DNA from 2 places in the Anaerostipes sp. AF04-45 genome. Region 1 is predicted to be linked to the other one. Evidence: riboswitches for the same ligand, from Rfam matches in the RefSeq annotation. Region 1 holds a riboswitch; the other holds the start of a gene.
What was found. A riboswitch is a leader RNA that binds a small molecule or an ion and turns the genes downstream of it on or off. The one in region 1 is predicted to bind thiamine pyrophosphate.

Region 1 (16,133 bases):
AATTTTATGACACTTTTAAAATGCCTGGACATTTGCTTATTCATTCCGGACATATAGATCTCTCCAATTTCATGGATGGTCTTTCGGCTTTGCCGATTCATATAAATCCCCAGCAGGGTGAACACAGCTATACTGAAAAGCAGAAGCCCTATGAAGCTGCGGATTAAAAATCGTATAGTAGGATTCTTTTTTTTACTTCTGTTCATTGATGCTGTTCCTCCCTGGCTATCCCGTTTTCTTTTTTATTATCTTCTGTTTCGAAGCCGAGAAAGCGTGTTTTCACTTGATTTTTTGTGGTTTTTGCCTGATACATAAGACTGTCTGCAGTTTTAAACAGTTCTTTTGTTCTTCCGGTTCCGTATACTCCTCCTATACTTACGGTCAAATGAATTTCGGGATATTCATCGATAACCAGCATATCAACGGCATGTCTGATGTCTTCCAGTTTTTTCTTAAATACATCTGCCGGAATACGGTAAAATATAATTATAAATTCATCACCGCCATAGCGGATTACAGTATCTGTCTTCCGCACACCCGATGAAATGGTTTCAGCAACATTTTGCAGCACGCTGTCACCTACATAATGTCCGTATTGGTCATTAACATACTTAAAGTTATCAACATCAATAACGACAACAGCTTCGGCATCATCTGAGTCCTCAAAATGTTCGTCATAATATCGGCGGTTGCAGACACCGGTCAGTGAATCAATATACAATAACTGCAGCTGACGCTGTTCTTCATATATTGAAATATATTTTTTACGGGTAAACAGTTTGTAAAAGTCTGTTATATTATTAATTTCCTGTATATTTTCAGCTTTATGATCAAAAGAGGAATCCTTTAACCGGAGTTCAATTTTATCCGAAATTTCAATCAGGCACTGCAGCAGAACTGGATTGAATCTTCCACATTCTTCCGACAAAATCATTTTTAATGCTTTCTTGTGAGAATATGCTTTTTTATAGCACCGTTCACTGGTCAAAGCATCATATACATCAGCTAATCCAACTACCTGAGCAGCAATTGGAATTTGGTCTTTTTTCAGCCCATCAGGATATCCGCTTCCATCATAGCGTTCATGATGCCAACGGCAGATTTGGGAAGAAATTTTAATAAACGGCAGTTCCTGCTGTTCAGCTGGCAATTCCGACAGTATTTCAGCACCGACGGCAGAGTGGGTTTTTATAATCTTGAATTCCTCCCCTGTAAGGCGTCCGGGTTTATTCAAAATTGCATCAGGAATTGAAATCTTCCCAATATCGTGAAGGGATGAGGCAGTGCTAATTAAAGTAATATCAGATTCAGATAAAGGATAACGATCTGTGAGCTGAATCAGATGCCTGAGCAAAAGTTCTGTGATGGTATTTACATGCAGCACATGCAAACCACTCTCTCCATTACGAAATTCAACGATGTGAGACAAAATTGAGATCATCAGCTTATTATGTCTCTCCTGTTCATAAAACTGTTCTGCGATAATCGTTTCGAGACGGCGTTGTCTTGCATATAGAATCATAGTATTGGATATACGGCGGCGGATGATCGTTGAATCAAATGGCCGGCTGATATAATCAAATGCACCCAAGTTGTAAGCGTGTTTAATATTTTCAGGGGAATTATCAGCAGAAATCATGATTACAGCAAGTGTTTCATTCCATTGCTGTTTGTTTATGAAGGATAGTACTTCAAATCCATTCATCTTGGGCATCATGATATCCAAAAGCAGGAGAGAGAAATCTGATCTCCTCCGGGAAAGGATTTTAACTGCCGCTAAACCGTTATCAGCTTCTATAATATCATACTGATCCTTCAATATATCTCTCAGAAGAGCCCGATTCATTTCAGAATCATCCACGATTAAGATTTTTTGTTTTTCCATAGTGCTTTAATCTTTTTCATAAAAATTCTACTATTTTATTATAAATGAATGTTCTGGAGCTATTCAATAAGCATATTGGTAAGGTGAACATATAGCTTCTAACTTTTTTTGATGACAAGGCAGTATAAACGAAGTATAATGAAAAAAAATGGAAAGGAAATAGAATATGAAGCCACAAGAAACAAAGTATTCTTTTATTTATAGGGAAATTAAGCAGAGTATTATAAATGGACGGATACTTCCAGGTGACTGTCTGCCTTCTTCAAGAATGCTCTGCAGTCAATTCCATGTAAGCAGATATACAATCAACCGGGTTTTTGATGCATTGAAAAAAGAGGGACTGATTGACATAAAACCCCGACTTGCTCCGATCGTCCTACCGGGGAAAGTCGTTTCTGAACCAGAGAACATGCTGTTTGATGTTCTGAGCAAAAGGAAAAGTATCATGCAAATATACAAAACTTTTGCTTTCATATCACCTCCACTGCTGGTTTTTGCTGCACAGGACTGTAACTTGGAGATAATGCCTCATTATAAGCAGGCTATGAAAGCATCACGCCTTGGAACTGCAGCCAGCGGCTGGCGGCCTTCTTTTGCCTTTTTAAAAGAAGTATTGGAAATCGGTGGGAATCCCCTGCTTGCTAATCTCTACTCTGCCTTTGAACTTTATCATTTTCTGAATTTTTTTATGGAGAAATGTCCTTATTTTTTAGAGACTTATCTGCAGGGTTCAGACTCGATGACAGCAGATATAATTGATATATTAAAGGGCAGGGACCCAGTTGTGAAACACAGTCAGCTAGACAAATTATTTCAAAGATTTGCAGATTCAATTGCAGTTACCTTAGAGTATTTAGCTGATTCCACACCTGGATGTCCTGTATCGTCTGATGTACCGTTTCTATGGAAACCAACACGCGGTAAAGACTACTTTTACTCAAGAATTATCAGTGATCTGAATCAGAAAATTGGCAGCGGGGAATATCCCTGCGGAACCTATCTCCCATTTGAAAAGCAGCTGGCCGGACAGTACGATGTTTCTGTATCTACGATCAGGAAAGCACTAAATGAATTAGAGCAGAGAGGGCTTGTAAAAACTTTGAATGCAAAGGGAACTATTGTTATAGAGCCAGATGATTCACGGGTGAATCAAATGCTTCCGAATCCAAGGCGTACACAGGAAGCTCTGCAGTATTTTCATGCACTGCAGCTGCTTACATTGATTATTTATCCGGCAGCACTGGCAGCCGGTCCTAAATTTACTGTATCGGAAGTGGCAGAGTTAGAAGAGAAATTTATACTTCCAGATTCCATTTGTATCATAGATATATTTGAAGCTCTCTTAAAACATATTGAATTAGAGCCTCTGCGTGCTATATTAATCGAGGCATTTCGTCTTACCGAATGGGGACATTATATTGCTTATTATGCCAATAAAAAACTAGTAATTCAGAAAATAAATAAACTGATTATTGCCGCAGTTCAGCATTTGCATGGTGGGAAAGTCGACTCTTTTGCAAATGGAATGACAGACTGCTATCGTTTTGTCCTGGAACGGGCCAAGGAGTATATGATTAAAAAATATAACTTTTACAGGGTAGCTTATATACAGGTTCCGGAAAAATATCAGATGTATGAAATGGACAACGTTTAGACACGAAAAAGACACCGCAGAATACGGTGTCTTTTTCGAAAGAATATTATACTGTGATAACACCCATTCCCTGTAGTATGGAGAACAGGAGAATGGCAATGATACAAATCGGTGCAAAAAATTTAATCATTGGAATATATAAATTTTTACGTTTGAAATCTCCTGAACTTTCTACTTCATCAATGATCTCTTTTGGCTTGATCACATAAGCGGCAAACATGCAGGTGCAGAATGCTGCAATCGGCATCAGGACACTGTTGCTCAGGAAGTCAAAGAAATCCAGAAAACTGAAGCCAAGAAGCTTAATATGACTCCATATGCCAAATCCCAGAGATGACGGCACTGCCATGATCATTGCAATGACAAACATAGTAATGCAGGCTCTGATCCGGGATAAATGAAACTTATCCATTACGATGGAGACCAGCGTTTCTAAAAGAGAAATCGCAGAAGTCAGCGCCGCGAAGAAAACTAAAATGAAGAAGACAGCTCCGATAACAGTTCCCAGGGCCATGCTGTTAAAAACTTTTGGAAGCATTTTAAACATCAGGGATGGTCCGGATGCAAGCATATCCGCATTTCCTCCGGAAAATACAAAGACTGCAGGAACAATCATAAGCCCGGACAGGAATGCAACACCCGTATCAAATATCTCTACCTGTGAAACAGACTTCTCAAGGTTAGACTTCTTCGGCATATAGGAACCAAATGTGATCATGATTCCCATAGCAAGGGACATGGAGTAGAACAGCTGTCCCAGAGCAGCCAGGAATGTGGTAGGTGTCAGATCCTTGAGATTTGGCTTGATGTAATACAGTACACCTTCCATGGCTCCCTTTCTGGTAATGCAGTAAACGGAGATTCCGATCAGCAATACAATTAAGACTGGCATCAGGATCGTACTGACTTTCTCAATACCGCCTTCAACCCCGAGAGCTACGACGATCAGTACAAGTCCTGCAAAGATCAGAAGCCATATCATAGGGCTTACAGACTGGCTGATAAAGCCTTCGAAGAATGTATCTCCGGCCGCTTGGCTGATATTTCCGCTTATTGAGACAAACAGATATTTTGTAACCCAACCTCCGATGACGCAGTAATAAGGGAAAATAATAAACGGTATGATACTGGTCAGATAACCGATAAACTTATATTTTTTATTAAAATAGGAAAATGCATGTATGGCACTTTTTCCGGTTCTCCGGCCAATAGCAATCTCGGTGATCATCAGTGTAAACCCAAAGGTCACTGCAAGAATCAGATAAATCAAAAGGAAGCTGCCGCCTCCGTATTTAGCTGCCAAATATGGAAATCTCCATATGTTTCCTAATCCTACCGCTGATCCTGCAGTCGCAAGCACAAAGCCAATTCTGCTGGAAAAGCCGCCTCTTTCTTCATTCATAAATCTGTAAAATCCTCCTTTAGTTTATACTACGTCGACATCTTCACCTGCCAACACAGCATTCATATTTCGAACGGAACACATTTTTCCGCACATGGTACATGTATCTTCTCTTTCAGGTTTTGATTCAGCGCGGTACCTTTTTGCCTTTTCTGGATCTAAAGCCAGGTCAAACTGGGTCTTCCAGTCAAGTTTCTGTCTTGCCTCGGCCATCTGGTTGTCCCAATCGATGGCTCCTTTTATGCCCTTGGCGATATCCGCTGCATGCGCTGCGATCTTTGAAGCCATAATGCCTTCTTTTACATCGTCCACATTTGGAAGACGGAGATGTTCGGCCGGTGTGACATAGCACAGGAAGCTTGCACCGGATGCCGCTGCAATGGCACCTCCGATCGCTGAAGTGATATGGTCATATCCAGGGGCGATATCGGTAACCAGCGGTCCTAACACATAAAAAGGCGCGCCTTTGCATATCGTCTGCTGAATTTTCATATTTGCCTGTATCTGGTCCATTGGCATATGTCCGGGTCCTTCAATCATTACCTGAACATCCTTTTTCCAGGCCCGGGCCGTCAATTCTCCCAAAGTTACCAGCTCCTCGATCTGAGAAATATCGCTGGCGTCTTTCAGGCACCCCGGACGGCAGGCATCCCCGAGGCTTAGAGTAACGTCATATTCATTACAAATGTCCAAAATCTCATCATAGTATTCAAAGAACGGATTTTCACAGCCGGTAGCTTCCATCCAGGCAAAGATCAATGATCCGCCGCGGGAAACAATGTTCATCTGTCTCTTCATAGCCTTAAAACGGTCTGCGGTACTGCGGTTAATCCCGCAGTGAATGGTCATGAAGTCGACTCCGTCCTCTGCATGCATTTTAAATATGTCGATCCATTCTCTGGATGTGATATCCTTGAGAGCCTTGTTGTAGTATACAATGGCATCGTAAATCGGAACAGTGCCCAGAATGGCCGGGCATTCAGCCACAAGCTTTCTTCTGAAGGTCTGCGTGTCCCCGAAAGAAGAAAGATCCATGATCGCTTCCGCACCCATGGAGACAGCCTGATTTACTTTCTTCATTTCTACATCCAAATTCAGACAGTCTCTGGATGTTCCAAGGTTGACGTTGATCTTTGTTTTCAGGGAATTGCCGATGCCGAACGGCTTTAAGCATTTATGATTTTTGTTGGCCGGTATGACGATTGTGCCGGCGGCGACTTCTCTCATAAGCTTCTGAAGATCCATGCCTTCATAGGCAGCGACAGTTTCCATTTCCTTGGTTGCGATGCCGGCTCTGGCGGCATTCATCTGTGTTGTGTAAGTCATCTTACAACCTCCTCGTTTCAATCAGTCGGGAGGGAATCTAAAATGCAGTATTTAGTTTTCGGAACATTACTATTTAATATACATGCTTCCGTTACAATAAGCATCTAAATCCCTACGTTGGCATTACCCAAATCAGGTATGATGGTCGAAGGTTTATCCTTCCTCTCAGCCCGTAAAAGCTCCCATTTTAGTTTCAAAAACGACCTTAAAGGTCATCTTTCGTATTGTATCATTGTTTATTAGAAAGTGCAATGGTTTGAAAACTGCAATACTGGTCAATATAGACCATCCGGTGATAAAAACTCATACAATAAGTTTCCAGTTTTTGTGCTATAATAAAGAAGAAGCATTTCCGCGGATTCCGGGGAGTGCCCAAATGCAGTTAGGAGTGAGAGAAAATGGCAAGTTTAATATTAGAGGGCGGGACATTCCGGCCTATTTTCAGTGCAGGGGTGATGGATGCCCTGTTGGATAACGACATTATGTTTCCATATGTGATTGGAGTGTCAGCCGGCATTTGTGACGGTTTTTCTTACGTATCCAGGCAGAGGGAAAGAAATCTTCAGATTCTTATGAATCATAGAAATGACCCCAGATATATAGGAAGGCAGAATCTGATCAAAGAAAAAAGTCTGTTCGGGCTGAATTTTGTTTACAATGTGATTCCAAACAAATTATATCCCTTTGACTGGGATACCTTTTACAAATACGACGGAAAAATTCTGGTGGGAGTTACTAATGCCCTGACCGGAGAAATCGAGTATAAAGATGGAAAAGACTTGGATGAGGAGTGCATGATGCTGCGGGCAACCTGCGCACTGCCGCTTGTTTTCCCGGCGATCAATCTGGACGGTATTCCCTATTTTGATGGAGGAATTGCAGATCCGATTCCGGTCCGCAAGGCAATACGGGACGGTAATGACAAGCATTTGATCGTACTCACAAGACCAAAGGGATATCAAAAGGAACTCAGCAAAAGCCATAAGGTTACATCCAGGCTGCTGAAAAGGAAGTATCCGAAACTTCCGGATCTTCTCCTGAACCGTCATGTGGAGTACAACCGCACTGTGAGGTACTGCGAGAGACTGGAGAGAGAAGGAAAGGCCGTGATTCTCAGGCCGGATCATCCCATTGACAGTTTTGAAAAGGATATCGATGTACTCAGGGAGACGTATCAGATGGGATACGATATGGCAATAGAAAGAATAGAAGAAATCAAAAAACTGTGATACAATAAATTAGAAAAAGAGGTGGTCAGGATGGCAAGAATATTGTATTCAGAGCGGCCGTATGTAGAAGAACTATCTACCAATAAAACAAGAAATTTAATCGTAATCTGTGAACGCCTCTTTCTGCCGGTGCAGGCAGATGCAGCCAAGCTTGAACTGGCCGGGGAGATCGCCGGCAGACTTATCGATGAGCCCCAGGTTCTTCTCTGGATGCTTCAGTCGGAGGCGATCGACCTTTTGTTTGAACTTTGGGAACAGAAGGATGGGCAGTTTGCACTGGAGCCCAATTTTAACGATCTTCAGCAGCTCAGGTATCTGGGATTCATTCATGTAGAAGAGGACCAGGTGGCTGTTAATATAGAAGCAAAGGATCTGTTTTATTTTACTTTAAAGAGCCACAAGTCCGGAAGGATCATGGAACGGCATACAAGATGGGAGCAGGTTATTTTCGGGATGCTGTTTACTTACGGAATTCTGGATGTATATTACTGCTATGATATTTTTGTGCAGGTGACAGGAGAGAAGATTTCTTATGACGAGATGGAAAGGTTTCTGCTGATCCGGATCGTCTTTTGGCGGAGCGGCATCCTGCTGCGCAATGAGAAAACTAAGCGCCTGTTTATGGTGAGCCGTGAGGTCCTTGACCGGAATGAAGTGTTTGACGAGTGGAATGAGCATCAGGATCTTAATTTCAGGGAATACACGGAAGATGAGTATGTGGCGCTTGCTATGGGCAACGGTGTGACCGGATGGCCGGGGGTTTCCGAGATGTTTACCTATATTCTGGAGGAGATTGAGGACGACCGATACAAGGCTATGGTTATTATGAAGTCCATCATTCTGATGATCCAGAACGGTGCCAGTTATCTGGACACGGTTGTAAAAGTATCCAGACTCCTGGATGCCGAAGAAGAGGACGAAAAGATTTTTTACGATTGTTTGAAAACTGTTTTTTATCACACACCTATTTATGGGAAGAAAGGGCATACGCTCTCGGATATGGCGAAGAAACAGGAAGACGTGCCGTTTCAGGTGATCAACGGCGGCAAGAAGATTTAGGAGGTATCAATGAAGCAGTCAAACGTGCTTGTAGTAGATGATGAAAAAGAAATTGCCGATTTTATAGAACTCTATCTGAAAAATGAAAATTATGAGGTGTTCAAGTACTACAGCGGTGCCGGGGCACTGGAATGTGTGAAACAAGAGCAGATTGATCTGGCAATTCTGGATGTGATGCTCCCGGACATCGATGGTTTTGAAATATTAAAAGAAATACGGAAAGACCATAACTTTCCGGTTATTATGCTGACCGCAAAGACAGCATCTATGGATAAGATCAACGGACTGACCCTGGGAGCGGATGACTATATTGAAAAACCGTTTGAACCGCTGGAGCTGATGGCCAGAGTAAAGGCTCAGCTGCGCCGGTTTATCCGCTATAATGACGGCAGCGGACAGAGCAGCGAAGATACTCTGGAGATTGCCGGACTGGTGCTGAACAGGAATACACACCAATGTCTGTACGGGGAAGAGGAAGTGACACTGACGCCTCTGGAGTTTTCGATTCTCTGGATACTCACTAAGAATAAGGGCAAGGTGATCAGTTCAGAAAATCTTTTTGAGCAGGTATGGAAAGAAAAGTATTTCAAGAACAACAACAATACAGTTATGGTCCACATCCGCCATCTGAGAGAAAAGCTCGGAGAGGTGATGGGACATAAGGAGCTGATCAAGACTGTCTGGGGAGTGGGATATAAAGTTGAGGAGTAAATGGAACAAATACCGGAGCTTAAAGATCAGGATCATGCTCCAGACTCTGGGCATCAGCCTTCTGGTAGGCATCTTTGGTTATCTGTTTATTTTTGTCTTTGTGGATGGAGTGCTTCAGGCGCCGTTTGCAGACAGTATGGTGCACTTTTTTGAGAAGTTCGGATTCGACAATGAGAGTGCTATTCATCTGTACCGTGCGATCTTCTGGGACAATAAGACCATGATTATTTCTACGGGGTTTATCTTTCTGTTTCTCTGCAGTTTTTATCTGGGTATGTCCAGGTTTACAACCTATTTAAGGCAGATTGAATCCGGAATCGATATGATTCTGACAGACTCCAGCGATCTGATCGAGCTGGAGCCGGAACTGCAGCCTATGGAAAACCGTCTCAATGAGATCAAGGCCAATCTGAAGGAACAGCGCAGGCAGACCCAGGAGAGCGAGCAGCGCAAAAACGATCTGGTGGTCTATCTGGCCCATGACCTGAAGACACCTCTGACATCGGTGATTGCATATCTGAGTCTTTTAAGCGAGGCACCGGATATGCCTTTGGAACAGAGGGCAAAATATACACATATTTCTCTGGAGAAAGCCAAACGTCTGGGGGATCTGATCAACGAATTTTTTGAGATTACAAGATATAATCTTCAGAATATTACTCTGGAAAAGAAGACATTCTATCTGTATGTTTTGTTAGAACAGGTACTGGATTCTTTTGAACCGGTCTTTCAAGAACGCGGACTGATCTGCCGCACGGAGATCGAAGACTCAATCCTGATCCACGGGGACCCGGACAAACTGGCCCGTGTCTTTGAAAACCTTTTAAGAAACGGAGTTTCCTACTGTTACCCGAATTCAGCCATCGAGGTCAGCGCGTCGGGAGAAGATAAAGAGGCTGTGATCAGGATCAGGAACCAGGGAAAAGAGATACCGAAGCATAAACTTGAGAATTTATTTGAGAAGTTTTACCGTCTGGATGAAGCGCGGTCTACGGAGACCGGCGGAGCGGGCCTTGGTCTTGCGATTGCCAGAGATATCGTAGAGCTTCATCAGGGAACGATCACTGCGAACAGTAATAAGGATTTCACGGAGTTTATTGTCAGACTTCCAATGGAACAGAAGGAGGAGCCATGAAAAGTACTTATGTAATCGGGCACAGGAATCCGGATACGGACTCCATCTGCTCTGCGATCGCCTACGCGAATCTGAAAAATCAGGTGAACGGAGGGGGATTTGAAGCCCGCAGGGCCGGCAACGTCAATGGAGAGACGAGTTTTGTATTAAAGCAGTTTCAAGTGAAGGCCCCGGAGTTTTTGAGCGATATCAGGCCCCGGATGAGCGATATCACGCTGCATGAAGTGGAAGGTGTCAGGCAGGATATCTCGATCAAAGAGGCAGGGGATCGGATGAAGAAGCTGAAACTGGTGGCTCTTCCGGTCCTGGAAAATAACCGTCTGAAAGGCATGGCAACGATCAGTGATATCGCCCATGCGGACATGGATGTTTATGACAGTGAGATTTTGGCCAAGGCAAAGACTCCATATCAAAATCTGGTCAAAACTCTGGATGGTGTGATGATGGCAGGCAATATTTTAGATGTTATTGATCACGGAAAGGTAACAGTATCTGCTGCCAGCATCGACAAGATGGAACAGTTTGTGACAGAGGGGGACTTGGTGATCCTTGCGGACAGAGATGATGCCCAAAAGCGTGCTATTGAGATCGGCGCCCAGTGTATTATCGTATGTATGGGCAGCAAAGTGAGCAGGGAGATTCAGGAGATGGCAGAGTCAAAAGGATGCCGGATCCTAGTGACGCCCTACGACACTTTTACAGCCGGCAGGCTGGTCTGCCAGTCCATGCCGATTTCCTATGTGATGACCAGAGAAAATATCATCACCTTTTCTTCCAATGACTATGTGGATGATGTGAAAGCACTGATGGCCAAAAAGAGATTCCGTTATTTTCCGGTCCTTGACCCAAAGGGAGAGTTTATTGGTCTGGCATCGAGACGGCGTATGCTGGGATTTGAAAAGAGAAAAATGATCCTTGTAGACCACAATGAACTGTCACAGGCCGTGGAGGGACTGGAAGAGTGTGAGATTCTGGAGATTATTGACCATCACCGTCTGGGCTCTATGGAGACGATGTCGCCTGTCTATTTCAGGAACCAGCCGGTAGGATGTACGGCAACGATCGTGACACAGATGTATGAAGAACATGGTGTGGAGATCACGAAGCCGATGGCAGGTCTGCTCTGTTCCGCGATCCTTTCCGATACGCTCATGTTCCGGTCACCGACCTGTACCCCGGCGGATGAGGCTGCTGCCGGAAAGCTGGCAGAGATTGCAGGGATAGAGATAGAAGAATATGCCAAGCAGATGTTCCGTGCAGGAAGTGACTTGAAAGGCAAAGCTGCCGATGAGATCTTTTATCAGGATTATAAGAAGTTTTCCTCAGGAGATGTCTCCTTCGGAGTGGGACAGATCACGTCTTTGGATCAGGGTGAGTTAGAGGAGATCAAAGATAAGATCATACCGTATGCCGAGACAGTCAGAAATGAACAGGGATTGGATATGATCTATTTTATGCTGACCAATATTCTGGAAGAGACGACTTATCTTATTATGATCGGAGATAAGAGCAGCGGCATCATTTCACAGGGCTTTGGAGCCGAGACAGACGGATGTGTCGCAAAGCTTCCGGGCGTGATGTCCAGAAAGAAACAGTTAATCCCGAATATACTGAATATTATACAGCAGTAATCTGGCAGTCATGCCCCAGATTACATGCTTTTTATAGCGGTATAGACAAACTTCATTTTTCCCTTTTGCCCACGGGTAGTTCTCCCCGTTTGGAATGTCGGCAAAAGGGAAATTTTTTTGCGGTTTTGTCATAAGAACATTGCTGTAATACTCCGGTTCATTTTCAAGGAAGAAATCAAGTGGGACGGTAAAGACGGAATCCACCTCATCCCGGGAAAACTGGCCGTGGTAATCACGGAGTTCCGCAAGGAACGGTTCTATGCGTGTCTGATACGGAGTCAGAAGATAATCCAAAGCCCCATAAACCTGAATGGTCTCTTTTTCTACAAACAATTCTTCCATAGTCTCCCGGACAGCCGCTTCATAGGTCGATTCTCCAGGCTCCACTTTGCCTCCGGGAAAGCAGACTTCTCCCGGCTGTTTGTTCAGGTGTTTGGCGCGCACCTCGAATAAAACGTGGTACCCATCCTCCTTTTTGATCAGGGGGATGAGTACCGCAAAAGACGTTTCCTTTTCTTCACCGATTCGTTTTGGAATATGATGTTTTAAAGATTCAAACATGGGGTTCTCCTAAAATCTGAAATCACGTTTTCCTTCATGGATATTCTCAATATATTCTTTTGCTTTTTGTTTTACCACCGGATTCGTGATCGTTTCCAAAGCTTTTTTGATCACTTTTTCTCCCTTTTGTTTTGTATCCTCAGAAGCATAATCTTCCAGATACTCTTTGAGGGTCATCATGGCGTTTGGACCGCAGCAGTTGGCAATCTGGCCGGATTTTACAAGAGACATGAAGCGGTCTCCGGTCCTTCCTTCACGATAGCAGGCAGTACAGAAGCTCGGGATATGACCCAGGTCGAGGAGCCAGTTCACAACTTCATCCAATGTACGGTCGTCACTCCGCTCAAACTGCGCAGAATTGTCTTCCGGCTTTTCGGGCTCCGCATAACCTCCCACGCTGGTAGAAGATGCACCGCTGATCTGGGAGACACCCACTCGCAGCACCCGCTCTCTGGATTCTTTTGTTTCTCTGGTGGAAATAATAATGCCAGTGTACGGTACTGCCACGCGGAGAATCGCCACGATCTTTTCAAAAATGTCATCATTGATTCCGTTTTCAAATTCATCAGGATCTACATCGTCTGCCGGACGGATTCTTGGAACACTGATCGTATGGGGGCCTACGCCGAACCTGGCCTCCAAATGTTCTGCGTGCATTAAAAGTCCCGCAAAATCATAGCGGTACATGTTCAGGCCGAATAAGACACCGATGCCTACATCGTCAATGCCTGCTTCCATGGCCCGGTCCATAGCTTCCGTGTGGTATGCGTAATTGTGCTTCGGCCCAGTCGGATGCAGAACTTCATAATTATCTTTATGGTATGTTTCCTGGAATAAAATATACGTACCAATCCCTGCATCCCGCAGCCTTTTATAATTTTCTACCGTCGTGGCGGCAATATTTACATTGACGCGGCGGATCGCACCGTTTTTATGTTTGATTCCATATATGGTTTTGATACTTTCTAATACATACTCGATCGGAATATTGACCGGATCTTCCCCGGTTTCCAGTGCAAGGCGCTTGTGCCCCATGTCCTGAAGTGCGATAACTTCTTTTTTTATTTCTTCCTGTGTCAGCTTTTTCCTGCGGATATGTTTGTTTTTATAATGATATGGACAGTACACACAGCCGTTGACACAGTAGTTGGCAAGGTAGAGAGGAGCAAACATGACGATACGGTTTCCGTAAAATTCCTCCTTGATCTTAATGGCCAGGTCAAAGACCTTCTGTATCAGCTCTTTATCCTCACATGCCAGCAGGACAGAGGCCTCCCTGTGGCTTAACCCTTTCAGTTTTTTTGCCTTTTCGATGATGGATATGATCAGCTCTCTGTTATCCTTATTGGCGTCGGCATAGGCAAGGGTATCCTTGATTTCCTGGTCACTGATAAACTCTTCTGCAATTTTTGAATCTGGTTGGTACATGATTTCTCTCCTTTATTTGGTCTTGGCAAACATTGATTTTACGCTGATTCCTTCAATCATTCCGAGCTTGCCGGACAAAGTGCTGATGGTGTTTTCGGGTGCGTCTAAAACAATGGAGATGATATTGATCTCCTTTTCGCGGTAGGGAATGCCCATTCTGCCGACGATATAATCCCGGTATTCATGCAGCAGCTGATTGGTTGGAGTTATGCCTTTTTCTTCCTCAATGATGATACCGATCAGTGCAATCCGTGTTTCCTTCATAATAAAATGAACCTCCTTATACAATAGAAAAGGCATATCCCATCCGGAATATGCCTGATTATCACAGTATAAAATAGAGTTTTGTATACAAAACTCTGCGCAGTTTATAAAGGATCAATCTTGGCATCGGGCAGTACCCTGGCTTCAGAATGATATTTTTCACTGCATTTATAGTAGCTCAAAACAGGGGAAAAGTCAATCAACAACAAATAACAACAAGTGTTCAATACCGTCTGTATGGATAGCTTCTTATGCTAGAATAAAAAGGAACTTTCACAGGATGGCCTGTGAGCGCAGCAGCTGTTGGTCTTAGAGAATAGGAGGAGAGTTTATGATGAAAAAATGGGGGAAGATCGTGACCGGTATTTTTTTGACAGCGGCAATGCTGGCCGGAACTTTGGGGGCAGGAACTGCCCAAGAAGTTGTGAAGGCAGCAGGAAGCACGATCAAGGCTTCCGGCGGTCAGATTAAGCTGAAGGACGTAACGGATGATGGAGTCTTTAATCAATACTCTGTAACCAAAACAAAAAAAAATGAACATTAAAATCGTAGTTCCGAAAGAATCTACAGTGTTTTTAGATTTTTACGGAGTAAGAGGAGATGAAAATGACAATGCCTACCTGAAGAAAAATTGGACCATAAGTTTTCAGGGACAGAAGTGGACGGGGAGAGCTGTCCGGATTGTAAAGCATCTTAAAAAAGGAACTTATACATTAACTGGAAGTATCAGTGAGCCTCAGTTCAGTGTAATCGACGCAGGGTATGTGGATTCCGGCAGCAGCAGGTTCACATCGGCCAAAAATAAGATTAAAGAAGGAACGGGAAAATGGAATTACCAGACGTTTAAAGTAAAGAAGAAAAGCCATATCCAGACCGTTGGCCGGACTTTTAAGTATAAGTCAGGAATCATTAAGGCAGGGAATAACAGCCATTTGTCTGAGGCCTATAAAAAATCAGTTCCCTTCTATATTCAGAAGAAAGGCAAAAAAGGAAAATATACAGCGGTAACAAACAAAATGAGTTATACATCAAAAAAAATAAACAAACACTTTGCATTGAGTCCGGGAACTTACCGTCTGAAGACAAAGATTCCGAAAGGATATGTGTCACAGTTTATGTACGTGGATACGGTATATAAAAATAGTTATGCGGTAACAAAAGCAAAGGCAAAGCTTCTGACTCAGGGCAAAAAAAAGAGCAATTTGTTTACCGATGCGGATAAAGCGAAAAAAACTCATTATTATAAGTTTAAGGTTTCAAAAAACGGAAAGATCTCCATGAAACTTACAACGAAAAACAATTCCGGAAGGATCAAAGCCGCAGTTTACGGAAAAGGCATGAAGACGAAGAAAAAAACAATGGAATATTCAGGAACACATTATTTTAACTGCAAACTAAAGAAAGGTACCTATTACATAAAGGTGACAAAAGATACGAAAAAGTCCACAGGTCTTTACAGTCTGACTTATTCGGATAAGACCGAATCCAGATAAAATAAAAGATACCGCTTTTATAAAGAGTTTGTAAAAGCGGTATCTTTTTATTCCATTTTTTCTTCAGCCAGAGGAAGGGTAACGGTAAAGACCGTATATCGGTTCTTCTTGGATGCTGCCTTTATGGTTCCGCCGTATTCCTCCAGAGAGATCCGCACAAAATATAAACCCAGGCCCCTTGTTCCGGGGCTGTTTTTTGTGCTGAATTTGTAGTCAAAAATGTGCGGGAGGTCATCCGAAGATATTCCTTCGCCGGTATCGGTAAAGGTGATCACAGCCTGCTGCCCGTTATATTCAGCGTCGATTGTCAGGGAGCCTTCCGGCGGAGTATGTTCGGTGGCGTTCAGGATAATAT
Region 2 (16,133 bases), on a different contig from region 1:
CTTTCAGCTGCTGACCAGCCTTTCCATTGCATTAATCAACAAACAGACAAAAGTATATGGAGACTCTGTTATTGCTGCTATGGGCGTGGTCACAAGAGTTATTTCTATGGGAAGTCTCATGGTCTTCGGATTTATCAAAGGCTTTCAGCCGATTGCAGGATTCAGCTATGGTGCAAAAAAATATGACCGCTTACATGAAGCGATCAAGACATCTATCTTATGGTCCACAATCTTCTGTTTTATCTTCGGAGCAGCTGCCGCTTTATTTTCTTCATCCATTATATCAGGATTTACAGCAGGCGATATAGAGATGATCCAGGCCGGGCAAACGGCACTGCGGGCAAACGGATTTTCTTTCCTGCTCTTTGGTTTCTATACTGTATACTCATCCCTTTTTCTTGCCCTCGGAAAAGCAAAGGAAGGTTTTATCCTTGGTGCATGCAGGCAAGGAATTTGTTTTGTCCCTGTCATCTTATTACTGCCTGCGGTTTGGGGCATCAACGGAATCCTTTATGCCCAGCCCATTGCTGATGTGATCTCTGCTTTTGTCACAATTTTCATGGCACTGTATCTTCACAGGGAACTTAAGAGTACAGCAGACATTGCTGTCCAAATCAGCAGGAATCCCCAACCAGACAGTATGAAATATGAGTCTTAATCCTGTCTGTACAAAATCCCCGTTTCCATGCGGTTTGACGGAACGGGGATTTTTCTCTCTCGCTCATAAAAAAATATTATGTATATTTCTTTCTAAGTAATTTTAATATTCTTTTTAAAGCTTTTTTTCAAAAAGCTAACCTCTGAAATCGATTACTATCAAAGGTTAGCTTTGACAAAATATAAAATTAAGCCTTTACAAGCTGTTCACAGTATCTTTTCCATAGTATACCTTAAGAATTAATTCTTTCATCTCTTTTGCCGTCGGCTGAATCGGATTAAATGGCGTTGCCACGTCACTCATTGCTTTCTCTGTTAATTTATCCAAATTTTTAATAAAAGTGTCTTCCTGTACCTTCTCTTTCATTGACTTTGGAATATTAATTTTCTCACTCAGCTCAGCAACTGCATCCGCCAATGATTTTTTCCCAATAAATCCTGCAAGTTCATCATACATTTTTTTAACTTCATCATTCCGACTGTTATATTCCAATCCATATGGAAGCACAATCGCATTGGCAAGCCCATGAGGCACTCCATATTCCGCCCCGAAAGAATGAGCAATCCCATGAACAATTCCTAATCCGGAATTAGAAAATGCGATTCCTCCCATACAGGATGCGGCCAGCATCTCTGCTCCCGCATTTTCATCTTCCGGATTTTCGTACACTTTTTCCAGGCTTTTATATCCATAAAGAAAAGCGGCCAGGGACATCGCCTTTGAAAATGGATTTGCAGTCGGCGTTACATAAGATTCTATTGCATGTGTCAGGGCATCCATTCCGGAAGCTGCCGTTAAACTCTTGGGCATTGTTGCCGTAAATTCAGGATCTAAAACAGCGGCATCCGGAACCAGCCTTCCATTCATGTCTCTGACAGAATATTTTTTCTTTTGTTTCATATCCTTAATTAAAGCTGCGCGGGTTGCCTCGCTTCCTGTTCCGGCAGACGTAGCAATACAGCAGACTTTTGCTTTCACTCTTAAATTCTCTATGATATTCGGAGGCATTGTCTCTTCCAGTGTCCGATACGCAGGATTCTCATAAAACACCCACATAGCTTTTGCTGCGTCCATTGCTGACCCGCCGCCAAATCCAATAATCCAGTCCGGTTTAAAAGTTTTCATTCTTTCTGCACCCTTTAAAATTGTTTGAAAACTTGGCTCCGGTTCAACTTCTGTGTAGGCCTCGTATTCAAAACCGGCTTCTTCTAAAACATCCGTAACTTTTTTATAGGAGCCGACATCGATAAGAACATTTCCGCTCATGACAATAAATGCTCTTTTCCTGGGTCCTTCCAATGTCTTAAGCTGCTGTACCGCATTCTTCCCCCAGAATACTTTTTCGCACCCCAATTTAATAGAATACACGTGATCACCATCCTTTACTCTCTAGTAAACAATACAATTTTTAATTACTTTTTGGGCCGCATGTTCAAGTATCGCCTCTTCCAGCTCCTCAAGCGGATATTCCTTTTGAATAAAATCATCACTTTGGATCACTCCCATTTTTAACAATTCCAACGCAGTCTGAACATGTCTCGGCGTTGTGTGAAATACTCCTTTGACCGTTATTTGTGAATAGTGCAGAAGAGCTGCATCAAGAGAAAGGATACTTTTTTCCTTTGTTCCGCCGAACAAAAGAACAAAACCGGCTTTTCTGGCCATCTTAACACTGCTTTCCCATACATTGATCAGACCGGTGGCCTCAATTACAATATCTGCACCCCTGCCTCCTTCTGTCATCGCTTTTACTGCAAATGCGCTGTCCTCAATGTTTGTAATATTTAATATCTCATGAACCCCAAGCTTCTTTGCAAGCTCCAATCGATTTTGTGCCTTATCCGTAACAATAACATGGGCACCTTTTAACACTGCAAGCCTCGCAAACATCAGGCCGATCGGACCTGCACCGTTTACCGCTACCACATCGCCTAAGTGAATGGGACATTCCTCAATACCGTATACAGCACAGGAAAATGGTTCCATCAGACAAGCATTCTTATGAGAAATTGATTCATCCAGCAAAAACATATTCTGTTTTACGATTCTCTCCGGTACTTTTACATATTCTGCATATGTCCCTCTGTTAAATAACATGTCTTCGCACATAGACGGAAATCCCTTTTTACAGAAATAGCAATGATTACATGGGGCTGTATTGTGAACAGCAACCCGGTCTCCTTCTTTGAAATTCTTGACCTTTTTCCCCACTGCGGCAATCACTCCTGAGTATTCATGCCCGAATGGATGCGGTGGTTTCAATAAAGGATATCCTCTCTTATATATTTTTACATCCGTCCCACACGTAGCAGAGATCTTGTTTTTTACTAAAACATCTCCTTCCCCGATTTCAGGGACTTCACATTCTTCAATCCGAAGATCTTCCTGTTCATACAAAACTGCTCTTCTCATTTTCATTCCTGGGCTCTGCTCCTCTTTAAATTAACTTGGAAATCCCGGTTCCAAAAGGAAAACCGGGATTGGAACATCAGTAACAATTAGATGTTTGATCTTCTTTGTCTTTCTTAGGCTGTCCATATGATTTAAATTTCTCCATAACCACGTCCATTTCTTCGTCGCTTAAAACGACCGGTTCGCCGACTGACATCGCCCGATACTGCATTTCCGCACAAAATTCCATATTCACTGCCAGCCCAAACGCTTTTTCAATCCCCGGTCCGCAGGTCAAAAGCCCGTGATTTGCAAGTAAAACAGCTTTTCCCTTTCCGCAGGCTTTGATTGCTGCCTCCGCAAGCTCTGGAGTTCCGAATGTACAGTATGGTGCGCACGGTACCTCTGCTGTTCCTGCACCTCCGATGACATAATGCAGTGCCTTAATCGGCATATTAAGACATGCAAACGTTGTACAATAAGCAGAATGTGTATGTACGACTGCCCCTGCATCCGGTTTATTTACATAAAAGACTGTGTGCAGGCCCCATTCACTGGAAGGCTTTTTATCACCTTCAACCACATTTCCTTCTAAATCCATCACAACGACATCCTCCGGGACAGTTTCAAAATAGCCTACGCCGGACGGACTGATTGCCATCAGCTTTTCTTCTGCATTATAGATACTGATATTTCCGCTTGTCCCTTTGCTGAGACCGGCTGCACTCATTTTTTTGCCGTACTCGACTACCAATTCTCTTTCTTTTTTTAATAGCATATTGTTCCCCTTTTTAAAATGTGATCTGGTTTAAATTGACGATCATATCACCGGTTTTTGTTTCCCAGAAACGATTAATCGTGTCTGTCAGAAGTTTTGGAGATTTTGGAAGAGCATCGACAACGTTTCCGGCGTTATGCGGCGTTAAAGTAATATTATCCAGTTTCAGTAACGGATCATCCTTATCCAGCGGTTCATTCCAATACACATCTAATGCTGCTCCGCCAATCCTTTTATTCTCTAATGCTTCTATAAATGCTTCTTTATCCAGGACCTTTGCTCTGGATGTGTTGATCAGATACGCCGTCGGTTTCATAAGACTGATAACTTCTTCATTAATACTGTTTTCAGTCTCTGGTGTTACTCTTAAATGAAGCGATATAATATCTGCTTCTCTGAACACTTCTTCTCTCTCTTTCATTGTTACAGCAATGCCTTTGGCATTCATGACATCCTGCGTCACAAAAGGATCATAAGCAATGATTTTCATGCCGATCCCGGCAGCTTTTTCCGCCACTAAACGTCCGATATGTCCCAGACCTATGATCCCTACTGTCATCTCTCTCATTGCAGTGGTATATGCTGAATTAACATACTCTTTTCTCCAGATGCCCTGTTTCATTGCCGCATGGGCTCTTGCAATGTTTCTTGTCTCTGCAAACATTAAACCGACCGCAAAATCTGATGTAGCTTCCGCATTTCTGATCACATGCATCACTGGAATATTTTTTTCAGTCGCGGCTTCCACATCTACATGCTCCAGACCCCCGCGGCATGTTCCGATCAATTTTAGGTTTTGAGCCCTCTCAATTAATTTTCTCGGAACGGGACAAAAATGTACCAGCAGAATATCTGTATCTTTTATCTCAGTATAAAGTTCTTCCGGGATCTCTTCTGCCTCCGGTCCCCTTGTTTCTATGTTTAAAGCCTTTTTATGAAAATCCTTTCGGTCATCTGCATTCCATATAATCTCTTTAATTTCCGGTTCATCATCAATATTCAGGCTTTTTGCGGCTTCTGCCAGCAATCCGCTGCTCACGATGATGTCCCCTACTACTGCAATCTTCATAATTTCCCCTTTCGTTTCAAACTATCTTTCACACTGGGTCTTATGCAGTTTCTCCGCCCGATGTTCCTGCGGCTGCCTGTGCTCCTCCCATCGCATTGTGTTCTAAATAATCCCATACTTTTTGTTTATTCTTCTTAAATAATACGAAGCACAAAAGATAGACAGCTATGACCAGTCCAATAATGATTGGGTTCATGGTTAGGAATGCGTATGTAATAAGTCCTGCCGTACAGTTTGACAAGATAAATCCGATAATTAAAACGGTTCCTGCAGTCACTTCATATCCGGCATTTACTGCGATCTCAGTAAATACAGCTGCCCAGGAGGATGCCATTAACAGCTTTGCGCAGAACACAATGCAGGCTGCAATCCAGGATTTAAAGATATTGCCGTTTGACAGAGATACCGGTACTTCTACCATATATGGAAGAGAAGGTAAAACCATCACCGGAAGAACGACATTTCCAGGCAAAATGAAGGCTAACAGAAGGGCGACCGGGATAACTAACAGGCCTGTTGTCAATGTAGCCGCTTCTCCATATCCCAATGCATCATTTACTGCGATGATAAACTCCCGGTCCTTTCCATACTTTGATTTCTTTAATGTCTTTCTTGAGTAATCCGTAATGACCGTAAATCCTGAGGCAAACAATCCCGCAATTTTAGGGAAGATTGCCATTACCGCTGAACAGGTGACTGCAACATCTGCAACCTGTCCCCATGAAGTCATCTCATTTAAAGTGGAGATATTTCCGACAATTCCGAGGATCAGGCCCACGATCAAGCCTACATACATTGGTTCACCCAGGAATCCGATTTTCTTCTTGATCGCGTCTGGTCTTAAATTAATCTTATCTGCTCCTAATTTCCCGAGTATAAAGTCTAAGACTAAATACAGCGGTACATCCCCCATGTGATGAGGTGCTATCATTGCACAGCCTGGATAGTGGTAGTATGTTGACCATCTCTTTTGAACAATCTCCGCAAGCAGCAAGACAACCAAATTGACAAAAAGCATAAGAACAAATGACATCACAAGATTTCCTTTGATCTGGTATAACAGCGATCCCCATACGATGATTGAGTAATTATTCCAAAGATCCGACGGCTGAAAAATATCTGTAATTTTTACAAGGAAGATTACAATCTGGAAGATCAGCCCGACTCCGATAAACATCATTCCGATGTCTGTCGAATAAGCCACCGAAGCAACGGCCTGCCACCCTACATCCAGCGCCGGCAGATTGATTCCCGTCTGTTCAATCAATTTTGTCACTAATGCTGATAATACGCTGCCAAACGCACTGGTTATAAACGCCATACCTTTCAAACCGACACCGATCAGCACAGCAGACATAAAAGCCTTTTTTACCGGCGCTTTGAATATTAAACAAATAATAAAGATGATAATCGGCACTGTTATATAGTTTCCGAATGTATCAAAAAACAGTTTCAGTGTATCCCACATATTTCAACCTCCTCGTATGAATGTTTTCCCGCTTTTCAAAGCTACAGTTCCAGATTCTCTACCTCCTGCATTAATTCTTCAATAAATTCCTCTTCATTAATGCCCACAAGGAAACCTGTGGCATTCAAAATGGGAACCCCGTAGTTTCCTTCCACAGGGCTTGTGTAAACGATCAAGTCATAACCGCCTCCCTGCATGGCACCCGGAACACCTCCGGGACTCACTTCCGTAGCTTCCATCTCATATCCTTTTTCCTCAAATATATCTGCTAATTTTGAAGAAAGCATTGCTGAGCTCACCGTTCCCGAACCGCACACTGATAATACTTTTATTGCTCTCATAATTTCTCTTCCTTTCTAATCTTCTAAAATTTTTAAACAATCCAGGATTTCTGATCTGTCTTTAGAATCCCTGATTTTCTTCAACAGCTCTCCGTCTTGAATGATCTTCATCATCTGCTTCAGCATACTGATCTGCATATCTGAGTCTTTGATCACCAGAGGAATGATCACTTCACAATCCAGCCACACATCTTTTGTTCCCATTGCACAAAATCTTACAGGTTCTCTGGGTATGATGACACCTACCGCCGGTTTATTTACATATGTATTATTTGTATGGGGAATCGCAATCGCAACTCCTTTTCCGGGCAAACCGGTGGGATATACTTTCTCCCGGTCTATCACAGCTTGTGTATATCCTTCTTTTACATACCCTTTTTCATAAAAAATCGTTCCGCCGAGCCGAATGCAGTCTTCTGCCGTTTTAACTTCTGCATCCATAACTACAAGTTCTTCATCTAGCAGTTTCAAAAATGGTCACCTCTTTCTTTTTTAGACTTTTATAGAATATTTGGTTATCGATAACTTAATTTCTAAATACACTATAACACCAATGTTTTTTATCAAAAAGAGCAGTTTCTTTCACTTTTTATTTCGCCGGTTTTACATTTTTTATACCTGTTTTATAAGAAAAATATATCCCATACCGTAATGGCTGCTCCGAACACAATAAGCGCCCCTGCGGCAAAACGGACATACCTGAGTGTTTTGGGGATTCCGAATTTTTCATAGTTATGAAAATGCATAAATACCAGAGGCCACTTACATAAACACATCCCTATGACAACTAACGGTATATGTGTCCACCAGCCTTCCATTGAGAAACCAATGCTTATTAAATTAACAGCAGCACATATTCCAATAATGACATATGCTTTGAGCCTTGACGCTTGATCCCATTTAATAAATCTGGACGTTTTGTTATAACAGTCCATACTACAGCACTGGACTTCTTCTTTTTCCCTTTTCAGCCAAACAGCTGCCGGCTTTTTAGTGATTGGCTGCCCACAGTATATACACCTTTTTTCCATAGAAACCTCCTTTCAAAGGATGTCTGATACCTCCTGGTCCGGTTCTAAAATTATTGTACCTTCCCCGCCATCCATATAAATATTAGTTTTAGAACCGGCTTCCTCCAATATATTTTTCACACCCACAACAGCCGGTATCCCTAATGCTTTTGCAAGAATCACCGTATGAGATGTGTTCCCTCCTCTTTCAGTTACAAACCCTTTTACATGTGTTGTGTCCATCCGCATGATGTCTTCCGGCGTCAGATCCGCCGCGACAATCACAATGTCCTCTTTTGTTTTTGAAACTTCATCCATTGGGGAATTTAATCCTTCCATCTTCCTGATCAAAGCATCACACACATTTTCAATGTCGGTCCCCCTCTCCCGCATATATGGATCATCCATACTTTGAAATATTACAGCCGCCGCTTTTTTCTCCTCTTCTAAAACATAAACCAGGTTCAATTTTTCATTTTGTATCCTCCTGATAATTTTCCCAAAAAAAGCATCGTCATTTACCATTTCAATATAAGCCAGAAAAATGTTTGCAGGCTCTTCTCCTGCTGAAATCTCTGCCTCTCTATACAGTTGCTTCAGCTCCTCCTTGTATTCTTTTCTTACCGTTTCAAAACGGCTGATTTCGTATTCTGCATCTTCAGACTTTTCAGCTCTCGCTTCAAAAGCCAAATTGTTTAAAACCAGAATGGTGCCAGCAGCTTTACCTTCAGCACCTCCGGTTCCTTTCCGTTTTTTCATTTCTTAACTCCTTTCATGTCAACTATAAAACTTTTCCCCTTTTCACTCTCACAGTAACGATAAATACCTTCCAGCACAGGAAAATGTGTATTCTGATCTACGGTCACAAAGAAGATGAATATCTTTCCTTTTATCTCTTCAGATATTTTGATTCTTTCTTCTGAAACAACAATTTCATAATTTATTTCTACATTTAAATCTCCGCGCATAGGACAATGGAGTATTACGACATCCTGAGAAATTTCATAAAATTTGATTTTGTTATGGTTCATCATATTGCATAATCTGTTATACAGACGCTTCCACGCTTTTTCGCCAACCGCTTTCTGGCATCCCTGCATGAGCAGCTCTTCTTTGGTGCTGCGTGCAGGCAGTACGCTGTATCTTTGATTTTGAATATAATTTGCAATAGAATTTAATTTTTTGTCTATCTTTCTGTTATCAGATTCAAATAATATCCGCAGCACATCAAAATATAGTTCATTTTCATCAACAATGCCATTTGTACTCTGAACGGCCGCCGATATGATCCTTTGAATTGTTTTGTTATACTCACCGATGACCCCGCACTGATTCATGACCTGGATGATTTTTTTCTTATCAGAATCCTCCAAAATAACATTGGTAAACACAATATTTTTCCGGTGTGCCAGCAGCTCTGAATATCCCGTGGAAATGATCAGCGCAAAATCGTCCAAATTATATTTTTTAGCCTCAGAAATAATGCCCAATTTAATGTCGGCGGTGCTGCCAAACAGTGTTTTCAGCTGTTCTTTTACTAAAGTTGAAGTTGCCATTCCATCTGCGCAGAGTACTAAGACCTTAGAGACATTGCTTTTCTTTTGAATTGTCTGATACTTCTCATCGCTTATAAAATAGATTGTTAAGTATGCAATCTCATCTGATGTTAACATTTTGGCAAGATCATCTTTCATCTCCCTCACGGCTCTCCCAGTGAAATCATATATTTCGGGATACATTCTCATGACATCCTGAACCAGGGGATTTGTCGATTGCACTCCATATTTCAATCTATAATACAATGGTCTGATATGCCCTTTTAACCTTGTCATTAAGCGGTCTTTATTATCAAAAGAAATACAGGCAATCCGTTCAAAATTTACAACCAGCGCTTTTGTAAAATTAGATATGTACAGATCTTCCTGATCCTGGGAAACAAACTGTGCAACCTTTATCCCTAACAAGAGAGTTGCAATATAATATATTTCCGATTCAGGAATTTCTAAGTTATAAACTTTTAATTTTTCAAAACTCTGTTTCAGTGATTGATACGGCTTTGTTTCAACTAAAGTTACTTTTTCTTCTGTATGAAGATTCATCGTGTAGCCATCCATGCTTCTGATCCAGGAAATCAGGATCATGCTGCATTCCAGTTCTTCATTTTCCAAAACCAGTTTGATATTTTCGTCTTGTTCATACTGCTTTATCAGACATCTGGCAATCTCCAGGTAATCGTAGTCCTCTCCGGTTATCGTAACCAAAGATTGCTGCATCCATTTTTTCAATATATCCTTAGGCTGAAAATTTTGTAATTTCTTAATTTCCTTTCCCACAATTTTTCTGATTGCAAATTCTTCTCCCTGGAGTACATATCCGAACTTGATCGAACTGGCTATAGAAATATTCTGGTTACCCAAAATTTTTTTCCACTCTTTAATATCTTTTAAGATTGTATTTTTGCTGACATCAAAAAGGTTCTGCATCTTCTCTATTGTTACAACCTCGGCAGACAGCAGTATCATTAAGAGTTCCAGTATTCTTCTCTCTTGTACAGAATAATAGTAGCTTCCGTTCTTCCTCATCTCAGCTTCCAGTATTTCAATTTTCTTTGATTTGACACAGATAATTTTTGACTGTATCTCCAGCCTGCCTAATTCCCTGCTCTTAAGCCAGTCATTGATCAGTTCAAAATCATAGTAAAATGTTCTCTTTGTAATGTTTAATTTCTCAATAATTCGGTCAACCGTATAACCGTTTTTTTGTTCTAGTATAATTTTTAAAATATATGCCGGTCTGCTTTTTAATTCCAAAGCAATCTACTCCTTTAAATTTTCAATAAATTCACTGATTTTCTCTCCTGCTTCTTTTTCATCTGTTCCGTTTATTACAAGTTTAATTTTTGTTCCTTTACATATCCCTCCTGACAAAATGCTGATAATACTCTTGGAATCAATTTCCGTATCATTTGTCCTGATTTTTATATCACTTTCATAAGTTTGGCATAACGTAGATAAATCCGTTGCTGGTCTGGCATGAAGTCCTGTTTTGTTCTTAATGATCATTTCTTTTTCGTACATGTCTGCTCCTCCTGATTGTTTCAATTTTATTTGTGCTTTCATTATATTCTCTTTCGTTTTTTCAGAAAATAGCAGTTGTTGTCACTCTTTTTTTCTTGTTTTGTGCAAATATTGTACTGAAAATGGAACCTTAATCCGACAGCAAGTTTTCTCTTTAAAAATGAAATACGGATGCAGCCCTGTGCACCCGTTTATATATGTTATCCCTCTAATTAAAATTATAAAAAATGACCCTTGGAAAACAATATATAATTTTTTCCAAAGGCCTGTATTAATATAATCATATCTGTCTAAAGCTTTTTCAATATATCTTTCTTATACTCCAGAAATTCTTCCGTCAGATTAAAATCTTTTCTCCGGGACTTAGGCTCCCGGATCACAATTTCTTCCGTAATCCTTCCGGGTCTTCCGGTCAGCAGATAAATCCTGTCTGAAAGCAGGATCGCTTCATCAATATCATGGGTGATAAACAGTGTAGACAGATGGATCTTGTCCATCACATCCAAATACCACCGATGCATATCACTTTTCGTCAGTGTATCCAATGCACTGAAAGGTTCATCCAGCAAAGCCACATTCTTAGAAAACATATAGGTCCTCAGAAGCGCAGCCCTCTGGCGCATACCTCCCGAAAGCTGTTTCGGATACTTTTTCTGAGTGCCTTCGAGGCCAAACTCCTGAAAAAGTTCCCCGGCTTTTTGACGGGCAGCTTTTTTGTTCTCACCTTTAATCAAAAGCGGCAGTGCTACATTATCCTCGATTGTCCGATAAGGGAGCAGCAGATCTTTCTGAAGCATATAACTGATATTCCCCGGCTGTCCCGTAATATCCCTGCCGTCCAGCATGACTTTTCCCTGATCAGGTTTTTTCAGTCCGGAAATCACATTAAACAGAGTCGTCTTCCCTCCGCCGCTGGCACCCAGCAGACAGACCAGTTCATTGTCATGCAGCTCTATATTAATGTCTTCTATTATATTTGTATTCTCATATGCAAGCGTAACACCCGTTACAGTCAAATCCGACATTTTCTTTACTCCAAATAGTCGTTGGTAAATCCGGTGTTTTCCGGAATCTTTGTTTTTGAAAGACCTTTCTCACTGATCCAGTTATAAAATGCATTCCACCTTTCAGGATTAATATAGCCCCATTGCTTCACTTCAGCCTTATACTGATCCTTCATATATTTCTGGCTGGCCTGTACCATTTTAGAATCCAGTTCCGGTGATGCTTCACAGAGAATATCTCCTGCATCTTTGGGATGTTCAATGGCATACTCATAGCCCTTTTTTGCGGCTGACAAAAATGCTTTTGCCGTTTCCGGATTCTTTTTCATCCATTCACTGTTCCCGATGATCACCGGCGTATAATAGTCAAAGACCGGATCAATATCTTTGAATGCAAAGTAGTCTGTATCAAGTCCGGCCACCTCCGTGGCAATCCCTGCCCATCCATAGTAAATCCAGATGGCATCCACTTTTTTGCTCTTTAATGCAGAGACCTCATCTGTGACAGTGCTCGGAATCATGTTTACTTTGCTGAAATTCCCTTTATCTTTTTCTACCACCTGTTTTAAGATCGCTTTTTCAATATCCTGATTCCAAGTGGCGTATTTTTTGCCTTCCAGCCCTTTCGGACGTTTGATTCCGTCACCCTTTCTGGATACGATCCCAGAAGTATTGTGCTGTAAAACCGCTGCCACTGCCTTAATCGGAAGAGCATCATCCCCAACGACAGCAGGCATCATCGTATCCTGAAATGAAATACCGAACTGTGCTTTCCCGGAGCCCACAAGCACTTCTGCTCCGTCTTCCGGCGGCTGTACGATTTCCACATCCAGTCCGGCTTCTTTAAAATATCCTTTTTCCTTTGCCACGTAAATACCCGTGTGATTGGTATTCGGTGTCCAGTCCAAAACAAATGTAATCTTTTTAAGCTTTCCGTCCCCGGCTTCTTCTTTCTTTGATCCGCAGCCAGTCATTACTGTGATCAATAACACAGAAAGTAATACAGCTAACATTCTCTTTTTCATAATTATCATCCTCTTTTCACTTTTTCGGCTATTCCCGGTTCTCCCACGGCATACATTTTTTCTGCAGAAGATTCACGGCCCACATCAGCAGGAGACTGATCGCAGAAATCATAAAGATCACCGCAAACATTTTGTCAAAGGCAAAACCTTTCTTAACCCGGATCATATAGACACCCAGACCTTCAAATCCACCCAGCCATTCTGAAATGACGGCTCCCACAACTGCATAGGAAGCTGAAATCCGCAGGCTGGCAAAAAACTGACTAAGAGATCCCGGAAATTTCACATACCGGAATATCTGCAGCTTTGACGCACCCATAGAACGCATCAGGCTGATCGTATCCTTGTCCGCCGAGCGGAAACCATCCAGCAGGCTCACGGTGATCGGAAAAAACGTCACGATAACGATTAAAATTACTTTCGGAAGCATTTCATATCCAAACCACAATACAAGAAGCGGCGCAATGGCCACCGTGGGCACCGTCTGCGTCAGCACGATCAGCGGATAAAATGCCTTATACAGTTTATCGAAATGATCCATGAGCACTGCCATTAAAAAACCAATAACAACACCCATCAGCAGACCGATAAATGATTCAAGTATGGTCACTCTCGCATTCGCCATCAGCAGTGGAAAATCATTTACAAATGCCCTGACCACATCCACCGGCGACGGAAGCAGAAATTTTGAAACCATCCCTGTCCCGCTGGCAGTCTGCCATATCGCCAGAATCACAAGAATCGCCGCTGCCGGCCACAGTTTATTGGTGGTGTTTTGTAACTTTTTTATCAATGGTAAGCACATCCCCTTCTGGCTTATAAGACACTTTAATGTAAGCCGCAACCGACGGTGCACCGGCACGGACAGCAATATGCTGGCACTCTTTCACAATATCCATCAGTTCATCGTAATCACCCTCGATCGCAGTTTCAAACGGTCCCACATAATAATTCAGTCCCGTGCTCTTAATATAATCAATTACCTCGTCCACAATACGGATCAATTCTTCATCATTGGCCGCCTCCGGCAGTGTCTGGATCGCTACGCTTGCATTCATATTTCTTCCTCCTCATAAATCTGTTTCCATAGAAAAACCCCGCTGGCAAATCCAACGGGGAAATAGTCTCATGTACAGCTGTACTGTTTTATTCCTACGCTGGCATTACCCAGATCAGGTATAAGGGTTAAAGACCTCTTCTCGTCTTACTCTCAGCCGGCAGTCTGCCAGCACCCCTGTATATAAAGTTTTCTTATGTCTCGGTTTCACGGTATGTTTGTATTATAATGAATATACTGAATTAAATCAATTCCCTTTTCGAAAGAATGCCAATCTTTCCTTGTCCCGTTCCTCCCGTTTGGTTATAATAAATACAGCAGTATAATCTTATTTACAAATCGGAGGAATTTATGGGCGGATTTTTTGGTGTCACTTCAAAACAGGATTGTGTTTTTGATTTATATTTTGGGACAGACTATCATTCCCATCTTGGGACAAGGCGTGCCGGTATGGCAGTTTACAGTAAAGACGACGGTTTTGACCGTGCCATTCATAACATAGAAAATGCTCCGTTTCGGACAAAGTTTGACAAAGACGTGAACAAGATGCATGGATATATGGGCATCGGCTGTATTTCCGACTACGAACCGCAGCCGCTGATCGTTCGCTCCCACCACGGCACATACGCGATCATGACCGTAGGAAAGATCAATAACACGGATGAAATTATAAAGCAGATGTTTGATTCAGGCCACACACATTTCCTTGAAATGAGCGGCGGAGATATCAATGCAACGGAGCTGGTTGCCGCTATCATCAACCAGAAAGAACATCTCGTGGAAGGAATTCAGCATGCACAGGATGTCATTGACGGTTCCATGACGATCGTACTGCTGACACCAAAAGGCATCTATGCCGCCAGAGACAAAATGGGCCGCACTCCCGTTGCTGTAGGCAAAAAAGACGATGGCTACTGTATTTCCTTTGAAAGTTTTGCCTATTTGAATCTCGGATATGTGGCCGACCGGGAGCTTGGTCCGGGAGAGATCGTGATTCTTACACCTGAAGGTATCCAGACTCTGGCTAAACCCGGCGAAGATATGAAGATCTGTACTTTCCTCTGGGTTTATTATGGTTATCCTTCGTCCTCTTATGAAGGAATCAGTGTCGAGGAAATGCGCTATGAATGCGGAAAGAAGCTGGCTCAGCGTGATGATGCTACTCCCGATAGAGTCGCAGGTGTACCTGACTCAGGGATCGCTCACGCCATTGGCTATGCCAACGAATCCGGGATACCGTTTTCCAGACCGTTTATTAAATATACACCAACCTGGCCGCGTTCTTTTATGCCGACTATCCAAAGTAAGAGAAACCTGATCGCCAAAATGAAATTGATCCCGGTTCATGAACTGATCCAGGATAAAAGCCTATTGTTGATCGACGACTCCATCGTAAGAGGAACCCAGCTGCGGGAAACAACCGAATTCCTTTATCAGAGCGGTGCAAAAGAAGTACACGTCCGCCCGGCTTGTCCGCCGATTTTATATGGATGTAAATATTTAAACTTCTCACGCTCTACTTCTGAAATGGATCTGATCACACGCCGGATCATTGAACAGATCAGCGGAGATTACAAGAATGTACATCTGGAGAAGTTTTCAAATCCGGACTCTCCGGAATATCAGGGTATGATCGATGAAATCTGTAAGCAGCTGAATTTCACATCGCTCCGGTATCACAGGCTGGATGATATGATTGAGTCTGTGGGATTGGATCCTAAGAAACTCTGTACTTATTGTTGGGATGGGAAAGAGTAGATAACATAAAAAACAACACAGCTTTTGATGAGATTGATTGTCAAATGCTGTGTTTTTTCTTTAATTAATTAGAATTTATAAAATTTTTATGTTTATACAAAACTCTTGACAGAGTAACCATACAGTTTTATTAAGGCCTTAATCTGCAATGAATTCTGGCATAACGTCGACAATCTAAGACTCAATATGTTTCTATTAAAATCAAAACCATTAATCGGTACTTCTAGTACTGAAACCTCTAAATTCCACTATGTTTCTATTAAGATCGACATCGGCGGCCATTTGTATTTCTACACTATCCTCTAAATTCCACTATGTTTCTATTAAGATTCATCGGCCAAACGTCGGGCTAAATCCTCACATTTTCCTCTAAATTCCACTATGTTTCTATTAAGATTTGTCTCCAGCATCTACATCTTTTTCATCTTTATCTCTAAATTCCACTATGTTTCTATTAAGATTCATGATAGATGGATAAAAACTGTTCACATCTACAC

Region 2: another riboswitch for thiamine pyrophosphate. It lies ahead of DWV34_RS01830 (thiamine-binding protein); the one in region 1 lies ahead of thiC (phosphomethylpyrimidine synthase ThiC).

What each region holds. Positions count from the first base shown of each region.
Region 1 covers NZ_QTXQ01000007.1:99,240-115,372, forward strand. The annotation lists gene DWV34_RS11785 (hybrid sensor histidine kinase/response regulator) at 1-206, opposite strand, end outside; gene DWV34_RS11790 (GGDEF/HDGYP domain-containing response regulator) at 203-1,885, opposite strand; gene DWV34_RS11795 (GntR family transcriptional regulator) at 2,052-3,539, shown strand; gene DWV34_RS11800 (sodium-dependent transporter) at 3,586-4,941, opposite strand; gene thiC (phosphomethylpyrimidine synthase ThiC) at 4,966-6,267, opposite strand; TPP riboswitch at 6,360-6,463, opposite strand; gene DWV34_RS11810 (patatin-like phospholipase family protein) at 6,666-7,496, shown strand; gene DWV34_RS11815 (hypothetical protein) at 7,527-8,555, shown strand; gene vanR (VanR-ABDEGLN family response regulator transcription factor) at 8,565-9,266, shown strand; gene DWV34_RS11825 (sensor histidine kinase) at 9,256-10,401, shown strand; gene DWV34_RS11830 (putative manganese-dependent inorganic diphosphatase) at 10,398-12,032, shown strand; gene DWV34_RS11835 (NUDIX hydrolase) at 11,997-12,593, opposite strand; gene hydG ([FeFe] hydrogenase H-cluster radical SAM maturase HydG) at 12,603-14,021, opposite strand; gene DWV34_RS11845 (TM1266 family iron-only hydrogenase system putative regulator) at 14,034-14,285, opposite strand; gene DWV34_RS11850 (hypothetical protein) at 14,617-14,829, shown strand; gene DWV34_RS11855 (hypothetical protein) at 14,819-15,778, shown strand; gene DWV34_RS11860 (sensor histidine kinase) at 15,826-16,133, opposite strand, start outside.
Region 2 covers NZ_QTXQ01000001.1:348,574-364,706, forward strand. The annotation lists gene DWV34_RS01755 (MATE family efflux transporter) at 1-658, shown strand, start outside; gene DWV34_RS01760 (iron-containing alcohol dehydrogenase) at 854-2,026, opposite strand; gene DWV34_RS01765 (zinc-dependent alcohol dehydrogenase) at 2,048-3,076, opposite strand; gene DWV34_RS01770 (L-fuculose-phosphate aldolase) at 3,147-3,827, opposite strand; gene DWV34_RS01775 (2-hydroxyacid dehydrogenase) at 3,841-4,896, opposite strand; gene DWV34_RS01780 (PTS transporter subunit IIC) at 4,937-6,364, opposite strand; gene DWV34_RS01785 (PTS sugar transporter subunit IIB) at 6,406-6,705, opposite strand; gene DWV34_RS01790 (PTS sugar transporter subunit IIA) at 6,721-7,176, opposite strand; gene DWV34_RS01795 (hypothetical protein) at 7,329-7,736, opposite strand; gene DWV34_RS01800 (phosphoenolpyruvate-utilizing N-terminal domain-containing protein) at 7,749-8,474, opposite strand; gene DWV34_RS01805 (BglG family transcription antiterminator) at 8,471-10,525, opposite strand; gene DWV34_RS01810 (HPr family phosphocarrier protein) at 10,532-10,792, opposite strand; gene DWV34_RS01815 (ABC transporter ATP-binding protein) at 11,083-11,817, opposite strand; gene DWV34_RS01820 (ABC transporter substrate-binding protein) at 11,823-12,821, opposite strand; gene DWV34_RS01825 (ABC transporter permease) at 12,850-13,614, opposite strand; gene DWV34_RS01830 (thiamine-binding protein) at 13,583-13,879, opposite strand; TPP riboswitch at 13,954-14,067, opposite strand; gene DWV34_RS01835 (amidophosphoribosyltransferase) at 14,230-15,636, shown strand.